DNA from 3 places in the Cellvibrio sp. KY-YJ-3 genome. Region 2 is predicted to be linked to each of the others. Evidence: predicted binding sites of a transcription regulator. Region 2 holds the regulator's gene; each other region holds the start of a gene.

Region 1 (6,890 bases), 1.4 Mb from region 2:
TTGCCCTGGTTTGATCGCAGCAAGGTTAAATCCATGCGCTACCGCGGTCATATTCCGCGTGTGATGTTAATTGCTTTCGCAGCTATGTTCGTGATCTTGGGTTATCTGGGGGTTAAGGCACCTACCGACGGCAGAACCTTGTTGTCGCAAATCGCTACTACCTTCTATTTCGCTTACTTTCTGACTATGCCAGTTTGGACAACTACTAGCCCGGAAAAAGCCAAGTCCATGGCGTCATGGATTGTGTGCGGTGTTTTTGCCGTCATCTTCGCCTGGATGGGAGTTGATTACATTGGTGGGGATGTGCCTGCATTATTGTTGGTTCTCTGCTTCGCATTAGCAGCAATTTTTGCAGTATTGCCTTTACTGGCAGCACGCGATAAAGACTTGGTTGAACCGACCCGTACCCAAGCGAAAGGTTTGCCTGCGATTGTTGTGCTTGGTGGTTTTGCGCTGTTCCTGATTCTGATGATTGTGCCCATCAAAGCGGTCGCAGCAGGTGGGGCATTTGCCTGCGGTGCCATACCTTGCGACAAGATGGAGCCGGATTTGCATAACAAAGAATCCTTGCAAAGTGGTGCCAAATACTTCATCAACTACTGCATGGGCTGCCATTCTGCCAAGTTTTCACGTTACGAGCGTGTTGCGGATGACTTGGATATTCCGCACAACTTGATGGAAGAAAATCTCATTTTCAGTGGTCAGCGTATCGGTCAGCTGATGGAAATTGCGATGAAGCCACAGCAATCCAAAGTCTGGTTTGGTGTGGCACCGCCGGATTTGACACTGGTAGCGCGCTCGCGTTCGCCAGAGTGGTTGTACACTTACCTGCGCAACTTCTACAAGGATGATACCCGTCCTTGGGGTGTCAACAACCGCGTATTTCCTAATGTTGGTATGCCGCACGTGCTCATTGGTCCGCAAGGGCTGCTGGAATGCGGTGCCGGTCCTAAACTGAATCACCATGGTGGCGCGGCGCGTAACGACTTGGGTGAAGTGGAAATGGATGAGCATTGCGGTGCATTGGTCGAGGGCAAGGTAAAGGGTACTATGACTACTGCCGAGTTTGATCAAGCGATGTATGATCTGGTGAATTTCCTCGAGTATGTAGCTGAGCCTGCGGCAGTTAAGCGCGAAGCGATTGGTTATTACGTATTAGGTTTTCTGATTATTCTGTTTATCTTTGTTTACTTCCTGAACCGCGAGTTCTGGAGAGAGATTCACTGATCGCAGTAAATAACAGCGGAAAGGGCGACTTAGGTCGCCCTTTTTGTTTGAGCTCTTGGCAAAACAAGGTAAATTGCAATTTGTTTAGCCCTGATCAGACCAAGGAAACACTTATGTCCATGACGTCCAGTCGCCCTTATTTTTTACGTGCCGTCTATGAATGGATTTTAGATAACAACTGCACGCCACATATTTTGGTTGATGCGCATGTGACCGGTACCCAAGTACCGCAGCAACACGTTAACAAGGAGGGACAAATTATTCTGAATATCTCCCCTTCGGCGATTAAAGATTTTTTTATGGATAATACTGCCGTATCGTTTAATGCGCGCTTTAGTGGGGTGGTCAATAATCTCTATATTCCCTGTGGTGCAATTTTAGGAATTTATGCTCGTGAAAATGGGCAGGGTATGATGTTCGAGCCGGAAGTTAATCCTGCACCGCCGCCACCCAGTGGGCCGACTCCTGTGTCGACGGGAGGCGGTTCTGTACCCTCGGGGGACACTCCTCCCGCCAAACGACCGGGCTTGCGCGTGGTTAAATAAATCGTCTCGTTTTTGATGTTCACAAACACCAGCTTCGGCTGGTGTTTTTGTTTTGGGTGGCGGTATAACCCTGGTTTGGCTGTATGACATTTGTGCGACACATTTGTGACAAAAATTTCCTCCGGTCACATAACTGTCATATTTGCTGGGTAAAGTAAGTCTCACTGAAGGGACAACTCTTCACAGGTAGACACACTATTTATTACTCATGTAATCACAGATGGAGCGCTCTATGAACGCTATGAAAATTATGAAGGGGTTGGTTCTTGCCGGCTCTATGGTTTGTGCTACTGCATTGCAGGCTGCAATTGATCCAGCGCTGCCAGAGTACAAGGCGACCACTGGCGTATCAGGTAACGTCAACTCAATCGGTTCTGACACACTCAACAACCTGATGACCCTTTGGGCTGAAGATTTCAAAAAGTGGTATCCCAACGTCAATATCCAGATTCAAGGTGCTGGTTCTTCAACTGCACCACCGGCCTTAACCGAAGGTACTGCTAACTTCGGGCCTATGAGCCGCGCGATGAAAACCGAGGAAATCCAGGCGTTTGAAGCCAAGCATGGCTACAAACCCACCGCTGTACCGGTAGCGATTGACGTACTTGCAGTTTACGTAAACAAAGACAACCCGATCGAAGGTTTAAGTATTCCTCAAGTTGATGCCATTTTCTCGGCAACCCGCAAATGTGGTGGTGCCAAAGACCTGACTCGTTGGGGTGATGTGGGGTTGACCGGTGCATGGGCAAATCGTGATTTCACCATGTACAGCCGCAATGCCGTTTCTGGTACTTATGGTTACTTCAAAGATGAAGCCCTGTGTAAAGGTGATTTTAAATCCAACATTCTCGAGCAACCAGGTTCTGCATCTGTAGTCCAGGGTGTGTCTGAATCGATCAACGGTATTGGTTACTCAGGTATTGGCTACATCACTTCAGGTGTGCGCGCCGTGCCTCTGTCCAAGAAAGATGGGCAGCCTTACGTTACTGCCGATGCAACTCACGCGCTGGATGGAACCTATCCGCTGTCACGTGTGTTGTTCATGTATATCAACAAGCATCCGAACCGCCCGCTGGATGCGATTCAGTTAGAGTTTGTGAAGTTGATTCTTTCCAAGCAAGGCCAGGAAACCGTAGTGCGCGATGGTTATATCCCACTGCCTGCGTCAATGGCCAACAAAGCACTGGCTGAATTGCAGAAGTAATCAGCGCGCGCCTGGATTTTCTTGTGTTACCCATAAAAACGCCGACTTGTTCGGCGTTTTTTTATAGACAGAGCCAGGGTAAATATGACAGTCAGATGACAGTTTCGGGTTTTTGTAACAAAAGTGTCATCTTTGATTGTTAGGATTCTTGCGCCAGACGATAAAACAGGTGAGTAGACCATGTCCGAACCCATTACAGCGGCAAAGCCAATCCAGAGCCTGATGCCCAATCGCGAGCAGCGCAGCAAGTTGCGCAACATTCGCAAATTTAAAGACCAGCTATCGCGCTACGGGGTGATGTCTGCCGGACTCGCGGTAGTATTTTCACTCGGTTTAATTTTCTTTTATCTATTCTCCGAAATTGCTCCCTTGTTTCGTGGTGCCTCGGTTGAACCCTTGCACAGCTACACGCCCGCCCAGTTGCAACAGCAGGCCTCCGACCCGACTGAATACCTCACGCTGGAACGCTACGAAGAAATTGGCGCCAGTTTCAAGCGTAGCGGCGCAGTGCATTTTTTTAATGTCAGCGATGGCAGCCAAGTGCTTAATGCCCAGATATCGCGCGCCGCTGATGTGAGTTTTACCAGTATGGCGACCAGTACGCCTGATTACGGTCTGGTTGCTTATGGTTACAGCAATGGCCAGGTATCAATAACCAAAGCCAATTACGCGCTCAGTTATCCAAACGATAAACGCCAAATCACACCGAGTTTGGTGTATCCCTTGGGTGATTCTCCCTTAACCCTGGATGACCAAGGCGCAGCGCTTACCCAGCTAGCCGTACAAGAGACTTCCAGCGGTATTTTATTAGCGGCCATGACGGCAGATGAGCGTCTACTGCTCGCTATTTTTAGCAGCAGTCAAAATATGATTACCGGGGAAGTCAGTATCAGTCAGGAAGTGATAGCGCTTCCCTCGCTTCCAAATGGCAGTAAGCCCGTATCTATGCAGATTGATAGCGGTGCCCAGCATTTAGTGATTGCTACAGATCAGTCGCAATTATTGCTCTACAGCATCATCAACCCTAGCGCTATAAAAGTTCAGGCACCAGTGGCTATTGCTGATGGCAAAGTGACCCGTATGGAGTTTTTGGTGGGAACTGCCTCGCTCATTATTGGCACCGACAAGGGAGCCCTCAGCCAATGGTTTCTGGTTCGCAACCCCGACAACATTTATGAATTGAAATATGTACGTGGTTTTGAGGCGTTGGATGGCGCCATCACCCGTATCACACCTGAGCATGCGCGTCGCGGTTTCTGGGCTGGCGACGACAAAGGCAATATCGGTATTTACTACGCTACCTCCCAGCGCACCTTATTAATTGAGTCGGTGAGTGATAAACCTATTCAGCAGCTTGCTATTTCTCCCATTCACAATCGCAGCTTGTGGTTGGATGACGCTAATAACCTGAGTGTGGCCGATGTCTGGAACAAACACCCCGAGGTTTCTTTCAGCTCGCTCTGGAAAAAAGTGTGGTACGAAGGGCGCGATGCACCGGAATACATTTGGCAGGCATCATCGGGCAGCGATAATTTTGAACCTAAAATGAGTTTTGTTCCGCTTTCTATCGGCACGTTGAAAGCTGCATTTTTCGCGATTCTGTTTGCGGTACCTTTGGGGGTGATGGGGGCAATTTATACCGCCTATTTTATGACGCCCAAATTGCGCGGCATTGTTAAACCCACTATCGAAATTATGGCTGCATTGCCCACTGTTATTTTAGGTTTCCTCGCAGGTTTGTGGCTCGCACCGTTTATCGAAAATCATTTGCCAGCAATATTCAGTATTTTGATTTTATTGCCGATTATTATGCTAATTACGGGCTATCTCTGGAGCCGGTGTCCGGATTCGCTGCGCAACCGCGTACCTGAGGGTTGGGAAGCTGTCATTCTAGTGCTGCCGATTATTCTCACCGTGTGGGCTTGTATCGCCGCCAGCCCTTTAGCGGAGATCTGGTTTTTTGATGGCAGTATGCGTCAGTGGTTTACTGAAAACGGTATTAGCTACAGCCAGCGCAATGCTTTGGTGGTCGGCATAGTAATGGGCTTTGCTGTTATCCCAACAATTTTTTCCATTGCTGAAGATGCGGTGTTCAGTGTGCCCCGCCATTTAACACAGGGCTCATTGGCGCTTGGCGCAACACGCTGGCAGACAGTTGTTGGTGTGGTGTTGCCTACGGCCAGTCCTGGAATTTTTTCCGCGGTGATGATGGGGTTTGGTCGCGCTGTTGGTGAAACCATGATTGTGCTTATGGCTACTGGCAATAGTCCTGTGGTGAATTTCAACATCTTTGAAGGCATGCGCACACTCTCGGCCAACATCGCGGTGGAGTTGCCGGAGACGGCGGTTGCCAGCACCCATTTCCGCGTTTTATTTCTTGCAGCTTTGGTGCTATTGGCATTGACCTTTGTGGTGAACACGCTTGCTGAAGTTATTCGTCAGCGACTGCGTCAACGCTATAGCAATCTGTAATTGATGGTGAATCCGATGAAAAAATTAACGCGTAAAAATAGTTCCTGGTTTAGCAGTGGATCGCCCTGGATATGGCTCAACGGCGGTGCTGTTGCTCTGTGTATGATCATGGTTGTTGGGCTGCTTGGTTTGATTGCAGTGCGCGGATTTGGTCATTTTTGGCCGGCTGATATTTTGCAAACCAGTATTGTTGATCGCAGTGGCCAAACACACATCATTATGGGCGAAGCTGTACGCGATGAAGTGATTCCCGCTGCCGTTGCGCGCGATGGTGGTTATCAAATTGAATCAGACGTTGAATTAATTACTCGCCACCTTTTTAAAATGGGTAATCGCGATATTAGTGGGCGCGATTTTGTGTGGTATCTGGATATTGGCATGAAACCATGGGAGTACCCGGAAAATGCAGTCTCCATTGAACGGCGCGAGTGGGGTAATTTTTACGGTTATCCGGTTGCGATTAAAGAGGGCAACACACTGGTCAGTGAGTTGGGCAGCAAGGATTTTTGGGAGCAATTGGATCAGCGCTTGGCGCGCGCATTGGATTTACATGCGCAAATTCATCGCATTGAAAAAGTCGATATAGGTCGTATCAACAAGCGCATGGATGATTTGCGCCTTGAGCGTCGCGGTTTGGAATTGGATGGTGTAACCGGCACAGCGTTGGCCACTGCCGATGTGAATTTTTCCGAGCGCCGCGCCGCGCTTGAAGCTGAGTATGCGATTATTAAAAAAACGCGTGATGACATATTGGCACAAGCGACCCGCGATAAATTATTGGTGCGCACTGCTGATGGCAAAGAAACCGTTATCGCTTTTGATCATATAGTACGTGTCACTCGCCCCAATGTAATGAACCCGGTACAAAAACTGGGTCAGTACGCCGAACGTGTGTGGGAATTTTTGAGCGATGAGCCGCGCGAGGCGAATACCGAAGGGGGTATTTTCCCGGCTATTTTTGGCACCATTACTATGGTGATTGTCATGTCAATTATGGTTACGCCGCTGGGTATTCTCGCCGCTATTTATCTGCGTGAATATGCAAAGCAAGGCACGCTGCTAAAAATTATCCGCATTTCGGTATACAACCTTGCGGGCGTGCCATCGATTGTGTACGGCGTATTTGGTTTGGGATTTTTTGTATATATTCTCGGTGGCAATATCGATCAGTTGTTTTATCCGGAATCACTGCCGGCCCCAACCTTTGGTACACCAGGTTTATTCTGGGCATCGCTCACGCTTGCACTCTTGACCTTGCCAATTGTTATCGTTTCTACCGAAGAAGGTTTATCGCGCATCCCCAGTACTATTCGTCAAGGCAGTTTGGCTCTGGGAGCAACTAAAGCAGAAACACTGTGGAAGGTAGTTGTACCTCTGGCAACACCGGCAATGATGACTGGATTAATTTTGGCGATTGCCCGTGCGGCAGGTGAGGTGGCGCC
Region 2 (6,890 bases):
TGTATTGGCCGCTGTTGCTTGCAGGATTGTTATTTTGCGTCCAGTAGTTGGCCTGGTACCGTTTGCCATTGTGTTGCACTTGGGTCGGTGCGGTATAAGCAATGCTCGGGTTCCAAATGCCCAAACCTTCACAGGTATTGTTGGAGATGCTGGAGGCGATGGAGCTAGAGCTCAATGACGCTACCGATGAGTTATAAACCGACGAAGCGCTGCTGCTGGCCGGTGGGTTAGAACCGTTGCCGTAGTCGATATCGATACATTGATAAAAGCCTTCCGCCGCATCGCGCAGCCAGTCGCGTTGCCAAATGCTGTACACAATGTGACGACCGGTACGCGGTGGCAGTTGTACCCGATGGGTAGATACGGCTTGTTGATCTTCCGGGCCTGAATCGTGAATCAATTCCAGATCGCTCCAACGCAACGGCTGGCTGTGATCGTAACCTTCACGGGTGATGTAGTAGCGGAAATAGGTGGTTTTGTGCGCCGCGGTATTAGTCCACACAAAGTTCAGTGGACCAGCAGTCACGCTGGTGGCTGGCCAGTCGGTGCGGGCGAGGTCCATGCCAAACAGGTTGGCGCGGTTGGCGCTACACAGGCGGCCATCGGGAATAAAGAACTCATGGTTGTCGCGCACACCGCCCACCGCCACTTCTTGCGGGGTGTACAAGCCGCCGTTACCTGCTGCTTTGGCTGCGATACACGCGGGGTGACTGGGGTTTTCAATACCGTTTTCCTTACATTGAATCACCCGACTTTTGGGTGATGACACGTAGCCGTGGGCGCTGGCTTCGGTAACGGCAAACAAAGAACTGAGGCTGATGATTAAGGCTGATACGCCACAACTTTTCAGGTTGAGGCGTGAGTGCCATTTATTGATCTTGTTCACTCTGGATCTCCTGCTGGAAGTAAAAAAGGTATAACCGGTGCCACTTGAGCGGCGCGGTAATGTTCAGTGCATTTATATCCAACAACCGGGGTGCGGATATTTTGCAGCAGCAATGAGTCTAAAATGACAACGTTGTATTTGGCGAGTCCGACTTTCGGGTTGAGCGGTAGGAGTTTGCGTAGCGCGTTCGAGTTTTGGCAATAATTCGGATTAATTTCGCCAAAAAAGCCTTTGAATTACAGGGTGTGAAAAAATTGTGATGCTGGTCTCACCCTCAAAAGGATGAGACTCCGGTAGTAAATAAGCCTGATGTGCGAATGTCGGTGTAACTATTGCGGCAGTGCAAAGACACAAATAAACATACTGCCCTTGCCTAGTTCACTGGTAATTTTTAATTCGGCGTAATGGCGCATCAGCACGTGTTTCACAATCGCCAAACCCAACCCGGTGCCGCCGGTGCCGCTGTTGCGGCTGGCATCCACACGATAAAAACGCTCGGTCAGGCGCGGAATATGTTGGGCATCAATGCCAGGGCCGTTATCGCTTACCGAAACATAAAAATGTTTCTCGTCCTGCCATAACAGCATGTTGATGCGCCCTTCGGGCTGGGTGTATTTAATGGCGTTAATTACCAGATTGGAAAAGGCGCTGTGCAATTCTTTTTCGTTGCCCTGCAACAATAGCGGGCGCGTGGTGTTGTTGCACACCAGCGTGAGCTGTTGGTTTTTATCCTTGCTTAATACTTCCGCTTCGCTTTTCACAATAGTGAGCAGCTGCTCAATATTAATGGGCTTGTAATTGTGACCCGCCTCAGTGGTTTCGAGTTTGGAAAGCACCAGTAAATCGTTAATCAGCAGCGACATACGCTTGGCTTGCTGCAACATTTGCTGCAGTGGTTTATTCCAGCTCGGGGTGGTGTTGTTATCGGCGAGGGTTTCCACATAGCCGTTTATCACCGTGAGCGGTGTGCGCAATTCATGGGAGACGTTGGCGATAAAATCCTGACGCATTTTTTCCAAGTTGTGCAGTTGGGTCACATCACGCACCACAATCAATCGCTCCATTTTGCCAAACGGGGTGATTTGGAATTGCAGGTGTTTGGAGGGAAAACGCGGCGAGGGAATTTCCAGCGGCTCGCCGTAATTGCCCTCTTCAAAATAGGCGACAAATTTGGGGTGACGCACAAAATTGATGACCGATTGCCCCTGGTCTTTGGTATTCAACCCAAGCATGCGATGGGCGGCGGGGTTCCAGAAATCCAGATGGCCGCGCGCGTCCAGAATGACCAGCCCGTCTTTGAGTGCTGAGCTGATTTCCTGGATGCGTTTGATCACCGCTTGCAGGTTGTCTTTTTCAATGCGTTGATCGCGCTGCAGTTGGTAGATGTTGTCGAACACCTGCCCCCAGATACCACTGGCCTCCGGCGGGTGTTCGCTCTCGCGTTTGAGTAGCCACTGGTTCAAGCGGCGCATTTGCCAGAGCATCCACACAATGTAAATGCCACAGCCGAGTAGCATCCACAGCGCGTAGTTGTCGCTGAAAAAACCAATCAGGCTGCAGGTGGCGAGAATAATCAGAATGCGCTGGAGTTCAGCGCTGAAACCTTTTAACAAGACCTAAACCTCGTGGCACAAAAGCGAGCGCAAAGGGGCGGACAGTCCTGCAAGACCATCGGAGGGAGGGATCCCGACGATGAGCCTCCAGGGATGGATTTACGGCGTGTCTTGCAGGACTGTCCGCCCCTTTGTGCGAATTCAGGGTAATCAGGCTTCGATTCGGGTAGAAAAACGATAGCCGGTACCGCGTACGGTTTGGATCAGGTCTTCGTGACCGTCGATGGTCAGGGCTTTGCGCAGGCGGCGGATATGCACATCGACCGTGCGCTCCTCCACATACACATTGCCGCCCCAGACATGATCCAGCAATTGGCTGCGAGTATAGGCTCTTTCCTGGTGGGTGAGAAAAAACTCCAGCAGGCGATATTCAGTGGGGCCCATATCGACTGACTGATCGTGGATGGTGACGCGGTGGCTGGCGGGGTCCAAACACAGACCCTGTACGGTGATGGGGGCGGCGGAAATCTGTGGGTCGGCACGACGCAATACCGCTTTCAAGCGGGCGACCAATTCACGCGGTGAAAAAGGTTTGGTGATGTAATCGTCGGCGCCAACTTCCAGCCCCTGAATTTTGTTGTCCTCTTCACCTTTGGCGGTGAGCATGATGATGGGAGTATTAGCGGTAACTTCGTCGCGCTTCAGGCGGCGCGCGAGTTCAATACCGCTGGTGCCGGGCATCATCCAATCCAACAGGATCAGGTCGGGTTTTTCGTCGATAATCAGGCCGTGAGCGTCCTGCGCGTTACTGGCTTCCAGCACTTGGTACTCGGCCATCTCCAGTGCCACACGCAACATATCGCGAATGGCGGATTCATCGTCGACGATAAGAATTTTGCGACCAGTCATAATCTTCTGCCTAATAAAACTACGGTAGGCTTCACGTTTCATGAAGCTATTGTTGCAGCTTATTTAATAAGCTCAGTGTTACATATTTATGACAAGTCAGAAAATTGTAGCTGCGTGCAGTCGCGTGGGCTTAGCGCCAGTAATAATCCATAGCTAAACCGGCAAATACCGCCACACCCACCCAGTTGTTATTTAAAAAGGCTTTGAAGCAGGCTTCGCGCGCGCGAAAGCGAATCAGCCATTGTTGATAGGCAAACAAACCACCCGCCACCGTCAAGCCCAGATAATAGAACAGCCCCAGCTCAAAGCGATTGCCCACCAGAATCAGCGCATAGAGCGCCAGGATTTGCAGGATGCCGGTCATCAACCGATCCTGTTCCCCAAACAAGATGGCGGTGGATTTCACGCCGATTTTAAGGTCGTCCTCGCGATCCACCATGGCATAAAAGGTGTCATAAGCTACCGTCCAGAGCACCACGGCGAGGTAAATCAGCCAAATGTTTTCGTGTAGCGAACCGGCCTCGGCCGCATAGGCCATGGGTATTCCCCAGGCAAACGCGGCACCCAATACTACCTGCGGCAAGTGGGTGTGACGTTTCATAAAAGGGTAGCAGAAGGCGAGCAACAGACCGCCGAGGGAGAGTTTGATGGTAAGCGGGTTGGTCATCAGCACTAATGCAAAGGCGATCACGCATAGGCCAATGAATAAAAAAATCGCCTCGCGGCTGGAAACTGCGCCGGTGGCGAGCGGGCGATCTTTGGTGCGCGCGACGCTGCCGTCGATTTTGCGGTCGGCAAAGTCATTGATTACGCAGCCAGCCGCGCGCATCACAATCACACCCAGAGTAAAAATCACCAGATTTTTCACGCTGGGTATGCCTTTGGCTGCCAGCCACAGGCTCCAGAGGGTGGGCCAGAGCAGCAGCAATGTGCCTATGGGGCGATCCATGCGCATCAAGCGCCAGTAGAGCGGCAGTTTTTGCTTGAGTTTGCCCATAAACCCGCTAGTCCCGGCCTTTTTAGCCGCTGTTGTACGCGGTTTTGGCGTATCTGTAGTTGCTGTTTTTGGGCTGGCGGCTTTGGTGCCAGCTGCTTTTGCAGTGGCAGGTTTAGCGGAGCGGCGGGGCGTTTTAGGGGTTGTCATAAGCCGATATTCAAATGTTATTGATTATTGATCGATGGTTTATCCTGCAACAACTGAGCGCAGAGCGCGGGTAAAAACACCTCACTCACCAGCAGCGGTTTCCCATCCAATGCAAACACCGAGCGACGTCCCCAGAGTGAGTTCTGGCGGGCGATACTGGCGTGCACATAGCCATCATCGGCGCTAAAGGCGGCTACTGCAATGGGGCTGCGCCGCAAGTGCGGCTGACTAAACAAAAAGGCGCCGAGTGGACGATTGTGCTGTTTGCGCAGGTGGCGCAATTTACCGCTAAGGCTGGACAGCGGCAGTACACTGCGCGCAAATACCCATGGCTGGTTGCGACCACACAGAATTACCTCGCGGATTAATGCGCGCGCGGGCCGCGCCATGGCGAGTGCTTGTTGTTCTTCACGGCTGGGGAGGGCGAGATATTGACGCAGAACCTCCAAGTGAAACTGGCCTTGGCTGAGCGCAATCAAACGGGCGGTGAGTGAGCCGCTATCATCCAGCCAAGCGCATAAGGCGCGCGGAGGACGGCTTTGGGGCGGCAGCTGTCGGCGTGGGCGCCAGCGGAAACTGCGGTGGGTGGAAGCTATCGCACTGGGCAAAACTATCTCCTCTGCCTGCTGTGAGCGGGCGCAGTTTATCAGCTTGATTCAGAGCGCGGTGGTGAAAAAGCGCCGTCAAGCCTGCCGCAACCGCCTGCAAGCAGGTAAACTCGCGGCTTGATACCCTAAAGGAGAAGCATTATGCATAAGACCGATATAGTTGTTGCCCTGGCCAATACGACTGACCTGGGCGTAAATAAAGCGGATTTGGTGGTCTCGGCGTTTATTGAGCAGATCACCAATGCCTTGGCGCGCGGTGAGTCGGTAGCGCTGCTGGGTTTTGGCAGTTTTAATGTGAGCGAGCGCGCCGCGCGTGAAGGCCGCAATCCGCAGACGGGTGCCACTATCCAAATCGCCGCCAGCAAAACCGTCACCTTTAAAGCGGGCAAAGCGTTGAAAGACGCCGTTAACGAATAATTTTTTCCCTGTTCATCCCCTCTGCGGCGGTTCGCTGCCGCAGTCATCTACCCTCGATACCCAATAATTCCAAGAGGTTTTCCTATGTCACTGACTAACAAGATTCTGCTCGGCATGCTGTTGGGCATTGTAGTTGGGGTAGTGTTTAACCTGATTTTAGGGGTAGATGAAGCGAATAAGGTTCCAGCAACGCAACTGGGGCAATGGTTGCAGACGGTTGTAATCAATGGCCTGTTGGATGCGATTGGCCAGGTATTTGTTGCCTCGCTCAAGTTATTGGTTGTTCCGCTGGTATTTGTCTCGCTGGTCTGCGGTGCGGCTTCGCTGGGCGGGCACAGCCGTATGGGTGCACTGGCGACCAAAACCATGGCGCTCTATTTGTTGACTACTGCGCTCGCGATTGCATTGGCGATGGGCGTGGCGGTAATAGTCCAGCCCGGTGGTGATGTGGATATGGCTTTGGCCAGCAACTACGCGGCACCTGAAGCCCCCTCGATTAAAGAGACCTTTGTCAGTATTTTCCCCAGCAACCCGATTCAAGCCATGGCTGAAGGCAATATGCTGCAAGTCATTGTGTTTTCGATTCTGTTTGGTGTGGCCATAGCGCGCACCGGCGGGACTATTGGCAGCAACATGAGCACCTTCTTTGAGAACCTCAATGAGGTGGTGTTAAAGATGGTGATGTTGTTGATGCAGTTGGCACCCTATGGTGTGTTTTGCCTATTGGTCAAACTGTTTGCCTCGCTGGGTTTTGGTGCCATTCTCGATCTCGCCAAGTATTTTTTTACGGTGTTATTTGTATTGCTGCTGCACGGTTTGGGCGTCTACGGCCTGCTGCTGAAAACCCTGAGCGGCTTAGGCCCGCTGATTTTCCTGCGCAAAATGTGGAAGGTGATGGTATTTGGTTTCAGTACTGCCTCCAGCAATGCCACCCTCCCGGTGACCATGCGCACGGTGGAGCACGATTTGGGGGTGGACAACAAAGTGGCCAGCTTTTCGGTACCTCTGGGCGCCACTATTAACATGGATGGCACCGCCATCATGCAGGGCGTGGCCACTGTATTTATCGCCCAGGCCTACAACATCGATATTGGTCTGATGGGTTATCTAATGGTGATACTCACCGCCACTCTTGCCTCGGTCGGCACCGCCGGTGTGCCCGGTGTTGGTCTGGTGACTCTGGCGATGGTATTGCAATCGGTGGGGTTGCCGGTGGAAGGCATTGCGTTGATTATCGGCGTGGATCGCTTTTTGGATATGGTGCGCACCGCCGTGAATATTACCGGCGATGCGGTTGTTTCAGTAATTGTCGCCAAAAGTGAAGGCATGCTCGACGAGACACGCTTTAACGATATGACCCTTAACGCCGAAAC
Region 3 (6,890 bases), 310 kb from region 2:
ACCAATTGCCAACAGGGGGCGACCGCGACATGTTAGTCACCCCCGCCGGGGTGCGCCCCACCCTGGAACTGGAACGGCGTGAACGCTTGGGGTTGAGCAGCAGCTTGCAGTGGCACCCCAACGAATCCTGGCAGTTGGATGTGCACTGGCTGCAGCTGCACCAGCAGATCGATTATCAGGAATACAGCTACAGCGCCGACTATGACAGCGAGGGATTGCTGAACGATACCCTGCAAACCCGCGGCAATGCCTTGGTCGCGGGCAGCACCGACACCGGCTCAGTGCAAATCGGCCACGAATCTGCCGGCTTGGAAGATAACAATCGCATGCTGGATATCGCCCTCGGCTGGCAGGGCGACGACTGGCAACTCAGCACCAGTTGGGTGAACAGCCGCGCCAGCAGCGGCAACCCAGAGGCGGTGAAACGCACCCGCCTGCGCCGCACCCGGGATGTCAGTTTCAGTTTTGATTACACCGCCACCAACGCACTACCGCAGATTGATTACCAGAATATAAACCTGCTCGACCCCGGCAATTTCCCCGGCCGCCGCCTGGAATGGCGCAGCACCCGCAGCACAGACAGCGACAATGCGCTCAAGCTGGATAGCACCCGCACACTCGATCACCCGCTCTGGCACAGCCTGGACCTAGGCCTGCACTGGCGCCGCCACAGCCGCGACTACTGGCGCAAGGATCGCCTCGTGAGCGAAGGCATAACCGGCGTTTATTTCCCCAGCGACTATTTTGTCGCCCTGCCGGTCGCTGACTTTTTGGGCAATACCCGCCGCCTGCCCCACAACTGGTTGGTGCCCAAGGCGGAAAAATTTTGGCAAGGTGTTGATGAACAAGCGTTTTATCAATCCTCCTTAAGCAACGAGGACTTACAAAATAGCTACCGCATTAGAGAGGACAGCCACGCGCTTTATCTCCAGCTGAATTTGGATGCCAGCCAAGGCCGCTGGCCGCTACGCGGCGATATAGGATTGCGCTTGGTGGCAACCGACCAACAGGCACAGAGCGGCGTACAAACCGCGACCAACGAGCAGCGCTATCAGCAGACCTATAGGCAACTGCTGCCAGCTGCAAATCTGGTGGTAGAGTTGGATGAACAATTACTCTGGCGCTCCGCACTGGCAAAGGTGATGGCGCGCCCCGAGTTTCAGGATCTGGCGCCAAGGCTCACCCTCAACTCCGGCGACATAGCCACCGCCACCGGCGGCAACCCGGAATTAAAACCCGTCACCGGCTGGCAATGGGACAGCGCACTGGAATACTACCCTGCCGAAAAAATGCTGTTATCGGCAGGGATATTTGCCAAAAACCTGGATAATTTCTTCCAAACCAGCACCCGCACACAAGTGATTAACGGCACTGCCTACGAACTCACCCGCCCCGACAATGGCGCCCGCGCCGACATCGCCGGCATCGAACTCGCGTGGCAACAAACCCTGCCCGAACCACTGCAACACTGGGGTGTAAACGCCAATTACACCCACACCTGGACGCGCGCCAGCTATCGCACCGCTACAGGCACTAGCGACAACTCAAGCACTAACATCACCCGCGACCGGCTCGCCGATGTGGCGCGCAACAGCGTTAACCTGGGAATTTACCGCGAAACCGACCACTGGCATTGGCGCGCCCACTACAGCTGGCGCGATCAAGTACTCAATCAGGTCGCCAGCAGTAACCTCGCGGCACAAAACATAGAAGCTTTCGGCACCCTGGACATGCACCTGAGCTGGCAGCTGAATTCCAATCTCAGCCTCAGCATGGACGCCACCAACCTCACCAACGCCGCCCAGTGGGAAAGTGTGTTGGATGGCGAATTCGCTGGTTACACCCATTACGGGCGCAGTTTTTGGGTGGGTGTTAGCTTTAAACTCTGAACCTGATATCAAAGGGAATTAGCCCAACTTATCAATCCCCTTGGCGCGGCTGCGCAGGTTGCCCCAGGGGCCGGTGATGGCGAGGGTGAAGCCGGGGCGTTGGATGTTGACGAACAGCGTAGTGCCGTCGGGGGAGAAACAGGCGCCACAGAATTCACCTTTGTCGGGGTGGGCGTTCATCGCGAGGGTGTAGATGCGCCCGTCCGGAGTGAGGCCGCGCAGGTAGTTCACCGTATCCGGGTTTTCCGAGTAGCTGTCTTCGCAGATGATCAGGTCGCCCCAGGGTGCCACGGCGATGTTGTCGCAGGATTCCAAAATGGCACGGTTGTGGGTTTCATAGACTAATTCCATCACCCCCGGCTGCTCTGTTTCGCGCGCCGTGCCTTCAAACGCGCTGGGCTGATAGCGCCACACCTGGCCGATTTTGAGCGGGCCGCCACCAGTCGCCGCAAAGAGTACTTCGCGGGTTTTGTCGTCGCGCAGGGCAAAAGCCAGACCTTCGCCGCGTGCAAAAATCGCCGCGCCTTTGGCTTCACCGCGAGTATTCAAATCACCCTCGGGGGAGGTGACATTCTCCAGGTCGATCCACTCGCATTCAAAGCGCTGGCGCATAGCAACGGGTTGCGCATTCTTGTCCTGCGCGTCTTCCGGCCAGTTGCGGGTATTGGCACTCGGCCAGCCGCGAATGACCAAGGCTTGCAGCTGTCCGCCCTCCGCCAGTTTGCCCGGGGTTTTGGGGATAAAGCGGTAAAACAGGCTGCGATCCGTATCTTCCGAGAGGTACACAATGCCGTTGGTGCTATCGACCGCCGCCGCTTCGTGTACAAAACGCCCCATATCCTTGAGCGGCACCGGGTCGACCAAGCCCTTGCCGAGTGACGGCACTTCAAAGATATAGCCGTGTTCGCGGCCGTAGCCCTGGGCTTTGCCGACCAGCGTCTCCTCACAGCTGAGCCAACTGCCCCAAGGCGTGGCGCCACCGGCACAGTTGCGTGCGGTGCCCACCAAACTCAGGTGACTGCGCTCCACCCGCTGGCTGCGATGGCTGTAAACCAGGGTGCTGGTGCCGCCATTGACGGGCAGACCGCCGAAGCTGTCGTAACCTTTGCGGCCGACATGTTTGCGCGCCAAATCCTTATCGCCGCCGAAGGCATCAATTTCCTCGCCCACGGAATCCAGTTCGTGGTTGCGCACCAGAATGCATTTGCTCAGATCACCCGGCAGCGGGAAGGCGGCCATACCGTCCATCGCGCTGGGGGTAATCAACCCATCGCTCATGCGGTCGCCGGTGCGGGCGATAATTTTGTAACTGAAATCGCGCGGCAAATTGAGAATGCCCGCCGGGTCGGCCAGCAGCTGGCCGACTTTATCGATCCCGTAAACCGGGTCTTGGGCGTAGACCTGTGCCTGCAGTTGCAAACTGCGCAGGCCGCCCAGTGCGATGGCGGTAGCGCTGGCATTTTTAAGAAAGTGACGACGGGTTAAACGCATAAAAAAACATCCACAAAAGTAAATAACAGACATTGGAAAACCAGCGCTGTTTTTGACGCAAAAATATGACTATTAGATGACAACCAAGCACAGCACCAAAAAAAGGCCGAGCTGAAATGACTGCCAAGCCTGAAATTGGGAAATGCAAACTTCGTCATACCCGCGAACGCGGGTATCCATAAAATGCCTCTGGACTCCTGCGTTCGCAGGAGTGACGAATGGCTTAGAAACTGGCGCGCACCCCCAAGGAATAGGTGCTGCCGTAGTCGGTATAACTGCGGAATTCATCGCCCTGCACAAAATCCTGCTGGGCTTGGTCGGTGATGTTGATACCTTCCACAAATACCGTGACATTGTCCGACAGGTCATAAGACGCGCTTAAATCCAGGGTGCCGAACTCCGCTTTGTTTTCCGAGGCGAGGCTGTTGGTGCCAATCTGGTTCAACACACCATCGCGCCAGCTGTAGCTCAGGCGCAGACCGAAGCCGTCCTTTTCATAAAAGGCGGTGATGTTGTAGCTGTTTTTGGCGACATCTTCCAACTCGCCTTTGACCGATTTGTCGTTGTCCACATAGACGGCGCTAGAGTCGGTCCAGGTGTAGTTGGCCTGCAGACCCAAGCCGTCAAACGGCGCGGGCAGTTGGTCAAATACCTGTTGATAAGCCACTTCCATCCCGGTCACTTCGGCGTTGGAGCCGTTGACCTTGGAGCTGAGTTCATAGACCACGCCGTTGAACAGCAAATCCGACTTTTGGGTTTGGATAAAGGTGTCAATATCCTTGTAGAAAATACCGGCCGAGAGCGCGGTTACCTTGTCCAGATACCATTCCAGCGTCAGGTCGTACTGCCAGGCTTCAAAGGGGTTGAGCAGCGGGTTGCCGCCACTGGCGGTGTTGACGTCACCGGAGTTAAAGGTCAGGCGCGGCGCCATGTCTTGCAGATCCGGGCGGGTAATTACCTTGGCCACGGCAGCGCGGGTGAGCAAATCGTCCGTCCAGTTGAGGGTGAAGTTGGCCGAGGGCAGCACATCGGTATAGTCCTCGTCAAAGCTCACCGGCGTAGTCACACCGCCTACAGACGCATGACCGGAAGAGGTCTGTTCAGTTTGGGCGACGCGCACACCGACATTACCCTTGAGCGGCAAACCGCCCAGCTGGTGCTCCATATCCACCATCCCATAGGCCGAGGTGATGGTCTCTTCGATGCGGTAGGAGTTGCGCAAATCGCCCGAGGACAGGGGCGCTGCCAAGTCGGTCGCGCTGGGGTAGTTGCTCCAGAATTTACTTTCGTCCGGCACCAGCCACAGGGTGGGGAATTCGCCTTTGGCATCGCCGAGGAAAACGCTCACCGGGAAGGGTTCAAAGTAGCTCTCGTCAAACACTTCACCTTCAATGCCATTGATCAACACCAAGTCGCGGCGGTCATAGTTGCGCGAACGCTCACGCAGTTTGATGCCAGTGGTGAATTTGGTGAGGCCGGCGACATTCAGCTCGCGCTCGGCATCAAACTTAAGCGCCTGCTCTTCGTCTTCCGCGCGAATTGTGCGCCATTCCAAACGGCGCCCCAACCACTGCTCGGGGTCGGTCAAGTCGGCGTTTTGATAGGTGATGCTGGGTACCGAGTCGCCATCCACTTTGGGGAAGTAGAAATCAAAGGCCACGCCGCTGGTGCGACGGAAACGGGTGCGGATAATCGGGTCGGCGTCTTCACTGTCGGCGGTGGAGTGGAACAGGTCGCCGGAGAGTTTCCAGTTGCCCAGATAGAGCGCGCCGTTTAAGCCCAACGCCAGATTTTCATCGTTGATGCCCGAACTTTCGCGGCCGATTTGCACTGCGCCATCGGTGGTGGAGCCGCCAATCAAGGCGCCATTGCGGATCACCGCCGAACCGGGGGTAAGTTTGTTGAGGTTGTAATCCGCGCTGTAGGTGAACTCGTCGTAGTTCACTGTTTGGTCAACGTAGAAAATATCGAAGTTAACTTCGGCTATGTCACTCGGGCGCCATTGCAAGGCGGAGGCTATACCCACGCGCTCGCGGTCTTCCAATTCCAGGGTGGGGCGAATGCCGCCGGGGGTGATGATGGGGCCGGAATCCACTGTGCCATCGCCGTCAGTATCTATGCCAGCGGATTGGGTCCAGCCAAAGTTGAGCGAGCGATCCTGACGCACACTGCGCTCGGCGTAAGCGGCGGAAACCAGCGCGCCAAAGGTGCTGTCGCTGTTGCTCCAACTCGCCAAACCGGACAGACGCGGGTCAGTTTTATCGGCTAATTCAGAGTGGCTGGCTTGCAGCGAGCCGGTGTATTTGCTGCCGTCCAAATCCAGCGGCTTGAAGGTTTTGATATTGACCGTGCCGCCGATGGCGCCTTCATCCAAATCGGCGGTGGGGCTTTTGATCACTTCCACGCTGGAGACCAGCTCGGCAGGTAAAGTGTCAAAACGGAACTGGCGACCGAACTGCCCGGAGGTGCGCACGTTTTCGTTGACCGCCATGGCGCGACTATTGAGGCTGGTCACTTGGAAGTTGGAACCCAGACCACGCACCCGCACATACACACCTTCGCCACGGTCGCGCACCACTGCCACACCGGTCACGCGCTGCAAAGCTTCCGCGATATTTTGTGCGGGGAATTTGCCTATATCTTCCGAGGCGATGGCATCCACCACGCCGGTTGCATTGCGTTTGGTGTCCAACGCCGATTGCAAACTTCTGCTGTAACTACCCTGCACGACCACTTCTTCGAGCAGATCATTTTGTACGGCGCTAGTTTGGGCAACAGTGTTTTGGGAAAAAACAGAAAGGCTGGTCAAGGCAATACTGCCGATGGCAGCGGCCAATAAATTGCTAGGAAAAAATGGGGTTTTCATGAGTCTCTCTCTGGTTGGTTGTATTGGCCGCAAGGCCTCTGGCAACTACCAAGAGAGAGCTGGAACGAAAAAGGGGACACATTTTTTTATATTTTTAACGGCGCGTTCAATTCACCGTTTTTGTCATGCAACTGCAACTTGCCACTGGTTGAATAGCGCGTTTTTTACGCCTCCAGCGCTTGTAACGCCACTGCCACCACAAAGCCCAGCGCCGCAATCAACCCCGACATCTCATGGGTTTCGGCAAAGGCTTCAGGGATCATGGTTTCCACCACCATCGCAAAAATACCGCCAGCGGCCACACAGGTGATCAGCGCTTTTACCTGCAGCGGAGCAGCGCCAAAAAACACCGCGCCCAGAATCGCAAATACACCCGAGCAAAACGCGATGCCGCCCCACAGACGCAACATAAACCAGCCGCTGCGCCCGGCACGACGCATACCGGCAGTGCTGGATAGCGCCTCGGGAATATTGGAGATAAAAATCGCGGCGATGGTGGCCAAACTGAGTTTGCCTCCGCTCGCCACTAGCAACCCTATGGCGATGGATTCCGGGATGCCGTCCAGCAGGGTGCCAGCGGCTATGGCAACACCGGTATTTTCCGCCGCCGGTTGCTGGGTGTGGGAGCGTTTGCGGTGTTTTAC

Evidence for each region. The regulator PhoB, encoded in region 2, activates phosphate uptake and scavenging genes when phosphate is short. The targets are predictions, from matches to a motif close to TGTCATAAANNTGTAACA.
Region 1: a site for PhoB is predicted at 1,866-1,883, ahead of D0B88_RS17405 (PstS family phosphate ABC transporter substrate-binding protein). Genes of this name have one in related genera too.
Region 3: a site for PhoB is predicted at 3,445-3,462, ahead of D0B88_RS03165 (alkaline phosphatase PhoX). Genes of this name have one in related genera too.

What each region holds. Positions count from the first base shown of each region.
Region 1 covers NZ_CP031727.1:4,103,231-4,110,120, reverse strand. Annotated here, with positions in the region: gene D0B88_RS17415 (ubiquinol-cytochrome c reductase) at 1-1,227, shown strand, start outside; gene D0B88_RS17410 (ClpXP protease specificity-enhancing factor) at 1,341-1,772, shown strand; gene D0B88_RS17405 (PstS family phosphate ABC transporter substrate-binding protein) at 2,005-2,976, shown strand; gene D0B88_RS17400 (ABC transporter permease subunit) at 3,157-5,448, shown strand; gene pstA (phosphate ABC transporter permease PstA) at 5,464-6,890, shown strand, end outside.
Region 2 covers NZ_CP031727.1:1,042,104-1,048,993, forward strand. Annotated here, with positions in the region: gene D0B88_RS04465 (lytic polysaccharide monooxygenase) at 1-886, opposite strand, end outside; gene phoR (phosphate regulon sensor histidine kinase PhoR) at 1,216-2,499, opposite strand; gene phoB (phosphate regulon transcriptional regulator PhoB) at 2,650-3,348, opposite strand; gene ubiA (4-hydroxybenzoate octaprenyltransferase) at 3,479-4,345, opposite strand; gene D0B88_RS04485 (chorismate lyase) at 4,510-5,100, opposite strand; gene D0B88_RS04490 (HU family DNA-binding protein) at 5,242-5,517, shown strand; gene D0B88_RS04495 (dicarboxylate/amino acid:cation symporter) at 5,602-6,890, shown strand, end outside.
Region 3 covers NZ_CP031727.1:732,181-739,070, forward strand. Annotated here, with positions in the region: gene D0B88_RS03160 (TonB-dependent receptor) at 1-1,889, shown strand, start outside; gene D0B88_RS03165 (alkaline phosphatase PhoX) at 1,908-3,380, opposite strand; gene D0B88_RS03170 (TonB-dependent receptor) at 3,604-6,246, opposite strand; gene D0B88_RS03175 (ZIP family metal transporter) at 6,411-6,890, opposite strand, start outside.